2 linked regions of the Methanococcus voltae PS genome follow. The protein of the gene in region 2 binds, or shares a complex with, the protein of the main gene of each other region. Links are inferred from orthologs where the notes say so. Each region holds a gene or a part of one and is shown on either strand. Other genes may lie near its edges.

What was found. The genes of interacting proteins can lie anywhere in the genome.
Region 1: M2325_RS05470 (region 2) and M2325_RS01685 share a complex: the UniProt entries of both Methanocaldococcus jannaschii proteins name them as parts of the 50S ribosomal subunit. The link is inferred for Methanococcus voltae PS from one-to-one orthologs.

What each region holds. Positions count from the first base shown.
Region 1 is NZ_JANUCQ010000001.1:328,615-333,698, reverse strand. Bases 1,030-3,738 are described here. They hold M2325_RS01685 (50S ribosomal protein L19e), read right to left. Parts: upstream 2,755-3,738; coding sequence 2,305-2,754; downstream 1,030-2,304. Other genes in these bases: M2325_RS01675 (50S ribosomal protein L6), read right to left, coding at 3,330-3,738; M2325_RS01680 (50S ribosomal protein L32e), read right to left, coding at 2,917-3,321; M2325_RS01690 (50S ribosomal protein L18), read right to left, coding at 1,409-1,993; M2325_RS01695 (30S ribosomal protein S5), read right to left, coding at 1,030-1,399. Outside these bases: M2325_RS01705 (uL15 family ribosomal protein), read right to left, coding at 1-58; M2325_RS01700 (50S ribosomal protein L30), read right to left, coding at 111-575; more of M2325_RS01695, read right to left, coding at 734-1,029; more of M2325_RS01675, read right to left, coding at 3,739-3,878; M2325_RS01670 (30S ribosomal protein S8), read right to left, coding at 3,966-4,358; M2325_RS01665 (30S ribosomal protein S14), read right to left, coding at 4,396-4,557; M2325_RS01660 (50S ribosomal protein L5), read right to left, coding at 4,569-5,084. UniProt on the Methanocaldococcus jannaschii protein: Binds to the 23S rRNA.
Region 2 is NZ_JANUCQ010000002.1:483,077-487,634, reverse strand. The notes cover bases 1,287-4,146. They hold M2325_RS05470 (50S ribosomal protein L10), read right to left. Parts: upstream 3,292-4,146; coding sequence 2,281-3,291; downstream 1,287-2,280. Other genes in these bases: M2325_RS05465 (50S ribosomal protein L1), read right to left, coding at 3,305-3,946; rpl12p (50S ribosomal protein P1), read right to left, coding at 1,783-2,082; M2325_RS05480 (TATA-box-binding protein), read right to left, coding at 1,287-1,449. Outside these bases: imidazole glycerol phosphate synthase subunit HisH, read right to left, coding at 1-633; more of M2325_RS05480, read right to left, coding at 904-1,286; M2325_RS05460 (DUF4870 domain-containing protein), read right to left, coding at 4,186-4,437. UniProt on the Methanocaldococcus jannaschii protein: Forms part of the ribosomal stalk, playing a central role in the interaction of the ribosome with GTP-bound translation factors.

The DNA.
Region 1 (5,084 bases), on a different replicon or contig from region 2:
CATAACCGCAGGTTCTGGAGCCTCTTAATTTAGTGATTTTTTTACTTTTTCTAATCATTAAGACCACCTTAAATTACAAATCTAACTATATAACTTAACAAAAAAGTTAATTACATCATCTTTATAATTAAATCGTTTATTTTTCCAGCTCTGTAACCTAAGGCTCCACCTACTGAAAAAGGCCTTTTGATTCCTTCTTTGTCGTATCCTTTTCTTGGAGGGTGTAATCTGAATACAGGTTTTACTTCTGTATCTTTTAACTTGATTTCGCCTGACATAACTTTTTCAGCTAATTCTGAAACTGATAAATCTGTAGATTCTTTAACAATTTCTTCGCTTACTCTGTTGTTGCCTGCTAATCTTCCTCTTTTTAAGATTAACTTTTCGAAGGTTTCGTTGTCAACTTCACCGTAGGTTACGAAATCCTTAACTTTTTTAACCATTCCAACATAATGTTCATTTTCTGGAACAATTACACAGTGGTTTACTTTGTGGAGTCTTAACATTTTTAAGGTATCAGCGATATCTTTTTTAACGCCAACACTTCCTCTTACTCTAATAACTGCGTAAGCCATGTTTTCACCATTGACCTTTTTATAGGCATTATATGAGTTATCCGTTAAACTTAACCGAATATCACATAATTTATTTAATAATAAATAGAAATTAATAAAATTATACAAAAGTATAATCAATTAATTAATAATTAATCGTTTTTAGATTATCGAGCTAATTAGAATACTTTACCTTCCTTAAGACCTAATTTAGCCTTTTGGTTAGGTAAGCATTTTATAAAGTTTAAGTTGTTTAAAGAATCAAATACCGCTAATGCGAAGTTGTATGTTGTTCTTGTGTCTCCGAATGTTTTTGTCCAAACATCTTTAACACCAGCGAGTCCTAAAACCGCTTTAGCAACGTTACCTGCAACTAAACCTACACCTCTTGGTGCTGGTATGATTTGAACTTTAACACTACCGCAGTTACCTTCTGCTGTGAATGGGATTGAGTGTGGTCCACCGCAACCGCATTCCCATGAACCGCAACCTACTCTTACTCTAATGAGTGATAATTTTGCGTGAGCGATAGCTTTTCTAATAGCTGGGCCAACTTCTTTAGCTTTACCCATGCCTACTCCAACGTAGCCGTTTTTATTTCCAACTACTGCTGTAGCTCTGTATCTTGCTCTTCTTCCTGATTTGTGCATTCTTTGAACTAATTTAACGTCCAAAACTTGCTCTTCAAGTTCAGGTAAAAGTGCGTCAACAATCTCTGGTTCAAGTATAGGAGTACCTTTATCGATGATTTCGTCGATTGAGGTAATTTGCCCTTCCTTTACTAACCTACCAACTTGAGTTTTTGGTTCCCAAGCATCGGTGTTAAATCTTCTTTTTTCAGCCATTTTATCACCTTACAAGCTAAGGATTTTTTCTTTTATTTCTTCAAAGTGTGCTGGCAAATCTTCAGGGTTTAAACCTTTTTCTAAGTACTTTGAGAATTGTTTCTTGTAAGCGTCTTCGTCTTCAGCTTTTAAAACTTTTGCGTATTCAGCAATGTGAGCACCTGCTAGTCTTTCCTCATTACCGATGATTTCATCACCGTGTGGAATTTCTAAGCCTGCATCAAGAGCACCTTTTAAAACTGCAAATATTGCAGCTCCTTTTGTAGCTCTGTGTAAACCTTTATCAAGTACTGCTTCTTCAATGCCTTCTTTCACAGCTTTTTTACCAATCAATAAACCTGTTAAGTACGCTGTTGGTAAGTTACCGCAGTGTCCTTTGTATCCTAATTTAACAAGTTCTTTTGAATGTGCTGAAGCTAATATGATATCTCCTTTCTCATCGTAAGCTACTACTTGAGCTACAATGTTGTTCAAGGATTTTCTCGCAACTAATCTTGGCTTACCAGACAATAATAATCCTAATCTTTGTCTGAAATCTGTTTTTCCTTCTCTTCTTCTTCTAAAAGGAACTCTGTACTTGGCGTTTGTTGCCATAACCATTCCTCCTTATAACTTTAGTTATAAATCGATAATAATTACTGAATATTGACTAATCGTTAATAGAAAATTATTAAATCTATTGAATAAATCTAAAATAAATTTAATAAACAAATTCAATAAATAAATCTATTAAACCTATTAAATTCAATTAAACATTGTAATTATTAATTTTAGTAATTATAAAGGATAATTATTTTATGAAAAGATTATTAAATCAAAATACTGAATCATAAAAACCCAATATCACGATAATTTTAATTAATATTATTAAATTAATAAAATTTAATTAAATATTAATTTTTAAATTATTCGCTTAAGATACCGTGGTCTTTCATGTAAAGCTTCATGTGGTTTCTACTTCTGAAAGCGCCACCTTTAGCCATTCTGTACAATTTTCTGTACTGTGTTCTTTCGATTTTTTCGTCTTCTCTCATTTCTTTTAGCATTCTTCTTAAAGGTCTAATTGTGTTCATCCATTTTTCTTTTTTAGGAGTTCTTGCACCTTTAGCCCCTTTTCTAGAACCTTGGCCTTTTCTTTTGCCTTTTCTTTTCTGCTCTTGTATCTTTTTCTTTCTTGCGCTACTGATACCCTTTTCTTGTTTCTTAACAATGATTCCATCTTTCACTAAAGCTCTGATGTCATCTTTGGTAATTGCAAGTTTAACTTTTTCCAAGTTTTCAGGGTCAACCCATACTCTATCAATACCGCAATCGAGTATGTTAGCTGCAATTCTTCTTTGAGTTGATACATCCATAATATCACCTGTCTTTACATTTTCAGACGTATGGATTCGATTGTTATAATTGCAATAACATTAATTCATGAGAATTACTCTAAATTAGCCTGAATTTGATAATTGAATATTAGAATTGAATTATTATATTATAATGTAAGTATAATTTGAATTTTTACTTAATTATTGTAATAATTCTTCTTGTTTCTGTTTTGAGATGTTTAAAATTCTAATGTTTAATTCATTAGCCTTTTTAATCATTTCAATTCTTTTTCTCTTACCAACTGTTGCTGCAATTCTTGCTGCTTGAGTTTCAGGGTTTAAAGCTGAAATCTCTTTAACGTTGTTAACAAGAATGTCTTCTAAACCTGATGGATGAAGATTTCTTACTAATGCAGGGCATCTATATCCGATTTTAACTACAGCACATCTGTGTTTCAATCCAATTCTCATACCACTGTGTTTACCGAATGGTCTTCTCCAGCTGGTACCGATTCTTGCAGTTCTGTGGCTATCTTGTCTTTTGAATTCAGGTCTTTTCTGTTTCATTTTGAGTTTTAATCTCATTAATCTTTTAAAATCACTCATGAAACCACCTATAATACCTTACCTGCTTTTTCAACGATGTAGATACCGTCTTGGAATACTCTTGTATCTCTTCCGCTTACTTTAGTGGCTTGTTCAATGTTTGCAGCAGTTTGACCAACGAATTCTTTGTTAGTTCCACTTACTACTACTTGTTCACCGCTTACTTTAACAGTAACTCCAGGCATTACTCTTGCATTTCTTGGGTGTTTTTCACCTAAGAAATTGTCAATAACTACAACATCGCTTTTAACACTTACTTTCATAGGAAAGTGAGCGTATTTAATTGCTAATTTGTATTCAAAGCCTTCTGTAACTCCTTTTATCATGTTAAGAGCGTGTGCTTTATATGTACCTACCATAGCGGTCTGTTTTTTATTTGGGAAAGAACATTTGATAACTAAGACATCGTCTTCTATTGAGAATTCGATTCCGTTGTAATTTAATGTTTTTTCTAATTGTTTACCGCCGGATTTTACAGTAATGTTGTTGCCGTTTAGTTCAACATTTACATTTTCTGGGATAGTAACTTCTTCCCTAATGAGTGCAGCAACTGGCATAACTATACCTCCTCGTCTCATTGTATGAAAATACAATAATAATGAATAATATCTTAGGATATTAGCTTATAAATTTGCTTAACGCAATTAGTAGATGTATGAAATTAACCTTCCACCAATTCCAGAATCTTTTGCTTCATCGTGAGTCATTAACCCTTTAGGGGTGCTCACAATTAACAAACCGAAACCTTTTGCTGGTAAGTATCTCTTTTCAAACTTTTCAAATTCTTGATTTTTAACTGCGAATCTTGGTTTTACAGCGCCACATTTGTTAATCTGACCAATTAATGTTACTTTGTAAACTCCCGCTTTACCATCTTCAATGTATTCAAAGTTTCCGATGTATCCTTGGTCTTGCATAACTTTGAGTACTCTTCCAATTAATTTAGATGCAGGTTTTAAGTAAGCTGTGTTTTTACCTACGTTTTCACAGTTGGATATATGGTTCAATGCGTTCGCAAGAGGGTCCATTAAGCTCATACTGTTACCTCCTTGTCCTTTCTAATCCTTTCATCACTTAATCGTACTTTTTAAATCCTAAGTTTTGTGCCATTTCTCTAAAGCATTGTCTACATAAGTTTAAGCCGTATTTTCTAATAATTCCCGGTCCTTTTCTTCCGCATCTTTTACAAACCTTGGAACCTTGTCCAAATTTTTTCTTGAACGGTGCTTTTGTCATACATACTCACCTTATTCTTCAAGTACTTCCATACCGAATGTTGATTTAACTAATTCGATAGCTTCGACTTTTTTAACTAAGTGTTTTTCAGGAATTGTGTTTCTGTTAAGCTTTCTTGATTTAACTCTGTATCCTGACTTTTCAAAAGTTACACATACGTCCATACCGTATATTCCAACTGATGGGTCGTATTTTTGGCCTGGGAAGTCAATGTGTTCTGGAACACCGAATGAAAAATTACCTACTTTATCAAATGACCTGTCGTATAATACTTTACCAGATGCTTTGAAAGCAGTGAAAGCGTTCTTTAAAAACTCTTCAGCTTTAGTACCTCTTAAGGTAACTTTCAATCCAATTGGTAATTTTTTTCTGATTCCGAATGCAGGGTTAGTTTGTTTTGCCAAAGTTCTTACAGGTGATTGTCCCGTAATATCTTCAATAACTTTAGCTCCAATGGTTAACCTATCGCCTGCTTCACCAACACCAAAGTTTACTGTAACTTTTTGAATTCTTGGTTTTTTCATCGG
Region 2 (4,558 bases):
TTCTACAAAGTTTTCAATCATTTTTAAGCCGGATTTTCCACTTTTTTCAGGGTGAAACTGTGTAGCATATATATTATCTTTATTAACTGCACAGGTAAACTTTGTACCGTAATCACAAATACCTGCAATTATTTTTTCGTCAAAAGTTTTTACATAATATGAGTGGACAAAATAAAAGTAGTCATTGTCTTTTATTCCTTCAAATAATGGTATATCTTTGATTTGTTTGACGTTATTCCAACCCATATGTGGTATTTTTGGAACATTGGTAAATTTAACTACTTCTCCATTAAATACGCCTAATCCTGCTCCTTCACTTTCTTCACTTTTTTCAAATAATAACTGCATTCCAACACAGACGCCTAAAAAAGGTACTTTTCCAATATCTTGGGTAATTAACTCTTTTAAGTTTGAACAATTTGTATTTATTTTGTCACATACTTTTTCATCAAATTTAACAGCTTCTATATTCTTTACTGAATCTCCAAAGTTTCCTACGCCAGGTAATACAATTTTATCTGCGGATAATATAATTTCTGGGTCATTTGTAACTTTTACGTCCCTTTCGTAAATTGAAAATGCTTTTTCAATGCTTCTTAAGTTTCCTGCGTTATAATCGATAATGGCAATCATAATTTCACATGCACCTGTATAATTAGTTACTATATAATTTTCTAATAAATCAATAAAATAATGGACTTAACCTAAATTAAAATTAAATTACATAAAAAGTACACAATTATAGTATATATACATATTTTAATATCTCCCAATAATTGTTATTGTATTGATTTAATATGATGAAAATAAAAATTATTTAAAAAATATGCTGTAAAAATAAAAATATACAATTAGTAGTATGTTTTAAAAATGGATAAAATAGGTAATATGTATTAATATTTATTAGTAAAATTCTTCTTCAAGCTCTTTTAATGTAGTCAATATTTTGTTAAATGCAATATATGCGTCTTCAAATTTCTTCAAACCTGTTATAACAACTTTACCGCTACCAAATATTAATACTACAACTTTTGGGTCGCTTAATCTGTATACTAAACCCGGGAATTGCTCTGGTTCGTATTCAGTACATTCTAATGTCGAAATATCATCTAAGTTAGGTTCCATGCCCAATTCGGTTGTAGCAACCATGTTTTGAACGTTAACTTCTGGATTTTCAATTAATTCCATACCTGCTTCTTTAAGCTCTGCAATTATCTTTTTAATAGCTATTACTGCTTCTTCCTTATTTTTAGCACCAGTACAGTTTAATTTACCGCTTCTAAATATTAATAATGCAACTTTTGGGTCGCTTAATCTACAAACTAAACCCGGGAATTGCTCTGGCTCATATTCTGCGTTGTCTAAAACATCTGCAGCATATTCTAAGTCTATATCTGTTCCTATCTGTGTTGAAACTACCACATTAACAATTTTTATTTCAGGTTCCATAGCTCTCACCTATATTACATATAATATAAGTTTTATTTATATAGTATATAAAGGTATTTATATACTTTTTATAATTTATTAAATATAAGTCCCAATTATATTATATTATATTACACCCTATTCTATTATATTCTATTAAATATGCAGAAAATAGTTACTAAATATGTGATATATAACTATATTTAAATTTATAAATATATTTTTATATTAATATATATAATTATAATCTGTAAGATGATATAAAAAATAGTTTAATAATATTAAATGTTCCAAATTAACAAGTTTTATCATATGATTTATTAAAAAGAATAAGAGTATTCGGATTTAATTTAATTATCCGAATAAAGCGCCTAAACCAGCTGCTGCTGCAGCACCGTTGTCTTCTTTTTTCTCTTCTTTTTTCTCTTCTTTAGGAGCTTCAGCTGCTGCAGGAGCTGCTGCAACTGCAACAGGAGCTGCTGCTGCTTTTGCAATAGCTTCTTCAATGTCTACTCCTTCTAAAGCAGCAACTAATGCTTTAACTCTTGCATCGTCTGCTTCTACACCAGCAGCGGTTAAAACTGCTTTAACTGCATCTTCTGTGATTTCTTTATCTGCTGAGTTTAATAATAAAGCTGCGTATATGTATTCCATAAAGTACACCTCAAATACTAATAATTTACTTAGTTTTGTGTTTTTATAATTATTAGTTTTCAGATAATCTATTGAAGTATATATATTTTTTCAATATATACCTTAGATTTTTTTTAAATCGTTATTTTTCCTATAATTATATTTCTATAATCAAATATATTAAATTTATTCATATGATATACTAAAAAATTGAAGATTTTAGAATAATAATCCCATACCTACTGATGCAGGAGCTTCTTCTTTCTTCTCTTCTTCAGCTGCAGGAGCTTCTTCAGCTGCAGGAGCTGATTCTACTTCTGAACCACTTACCATTCCTTTTAATTCATCATCTAAAGCATCTTCACCAGCTAATTTAGCAACTGCTAACATTTGAGCGGTAGCTTTTCCTAATATAGCGTCTGAGGTTTCTGATGTTAAGAATGCGCCTTCAATTGATACAGCCTTAGCATTGGAGAATGCTTTTTGTACGATTGTTTCAATTGTAGCTGATGTTGGAATAACTGCATTAACGGATAAGTTAAATGCACCAGTGTAAGCACTTTGTAATTTAGCGAGGAATTCATCCTCATCAATTTTTAATATTTCAGGGTCGTATACAATTCCATCTTCGTAAACGCCTAATACATTTAAACCTACTTCCATAGGTTTAATATCTAATTTTGATAATACCACGGCTAATTTAGCGGATACTACATCTCCTTCTTTAGCAACGATTGTATCTTCTTTGATACCAATTTTACCTTTTTCGATTGCAGCAGGTAAACCTACAGCTTTCAATTCACTTAAAAATGGTCCTGGTGGCATACCTGTTGAACCAGCTTTAATTTCAATATCACAAGGTGCAGTAGCTCCAGCTTTAATTGGCGCAGGGCTTTTGCTCTCGTTAAGAGTCTTGTAGAGTTTGAATGGGTTCATTTCGGTTGCAATAAGTGCAGCACCTTTTTCCATACAATCAATTAATTTTGTGAATGAAGGATTACCTGTTTCCTCAGCGACTTCTTCAATCGCTCTTTTCATTAACGTATTTCTTGACATTTTCAAAGTCATTGAGTCTCTGATTGTGTCTCTAATTTCTTGAAGTTGAACTGAAGGAACTTCCATCATATCGATAAGAGCAATTACATTACCACTTTTAAGTAATTCTTTCAATGAGTTAACTTCATCTACTTTCCAAGAGGCAATCTTATGTTCAAATTTTACTTCACTCATAATCTCAACCCCTCTACTTTTCTATAGGCGCAGAAGCACCCATTGTAAGTTTTGTAAATGCGTTTTTAACGTGATAAAGTCCTTTTTCATACTTTCTAGCAACAGTATTTAATACTGCTTCAATATTTGCTGCAAGTTCTTCATCACTCATTGATTCTTTACCTACGTAAACCTGGAAAAATGCTTTATCCCTTGTGTTAATGCTAATGGTTTTACCAAATCTTTCAACCAAAGGTTTAAGGTTTGCATTAGCAGGAACAGGTTGTGGCATTTTACCTCTAGGACCTAAAACGGCACCTAATGATTTACCTACGATAGGCATCATATCAGCTTGTGCAATAAAGAACTGGTTTGCGTTAGCTAATTTCTTAGCTTGCTTTTTATTTTTTCCTAATTCTTCTAATTCTTCCTGTCTTATTACAGTGAGGCCCATGCTTTCAGCTTGAGCAGCTAAATCTCCTTTAGCAATCACAGCAATGTTGATTTCTTTTCCTAAACCACTTGGGAGAACGATTTGTTGTTTCATCCTGTTTTCAGGTCTTGACAAATCAAGCTCTTTAAGGTTTATGATAAGGTCAACAGACTGTGTGAAGTTTCGCGGCTTTGCTGAATTTCGAGCCTCCTTCACTGCGTTTATTATTTTTACACTGTCCATTGTGTAGCCTCCTGTAATTGTTATATGACTTCTCAGTCTTAACATGGAGCAAATCTAATATTGATTAACTATTATATAAATATTACTACGATAAAAATAAAATTTAAATGTTTTAAATGTTTTAAATGTTTTAAAAATTTTTAAAGAAATAATATTGTATAATGCTATTGTCGTTAAACTATATATAGAAATTTGTAGTATGGGTAATAAAAAATATTAAAAAATAAAAAAATATAAATTTAATTAATAAATATTTCGCCTTTATTTATTTTATCTGCAGTAGTGTAAGCGTCGTAAATCGCATATATGTAAACAATAGGTAATAATATAAATCCAATTAAGAAGAACAATAAAAATCCTGAGATTAAACCAGCTATAAGTAACAATATACCTTTTTTAATCTGGCCGTTGTACATTTGACCTGCACCAACAATTAAAAAGGACAAAATACCTGCTAAAATGGGATTTTTCTGGTTTATAACGTCTACCATTTTTTCACCAACAATGTTTAAAAATGTAAATATTTAACTATTTAATAGTACAAATTTATTTAATTTATGGATTAAATAGCTTTCTATTTAATATTTTTACATCACAATTTAATGTACAATA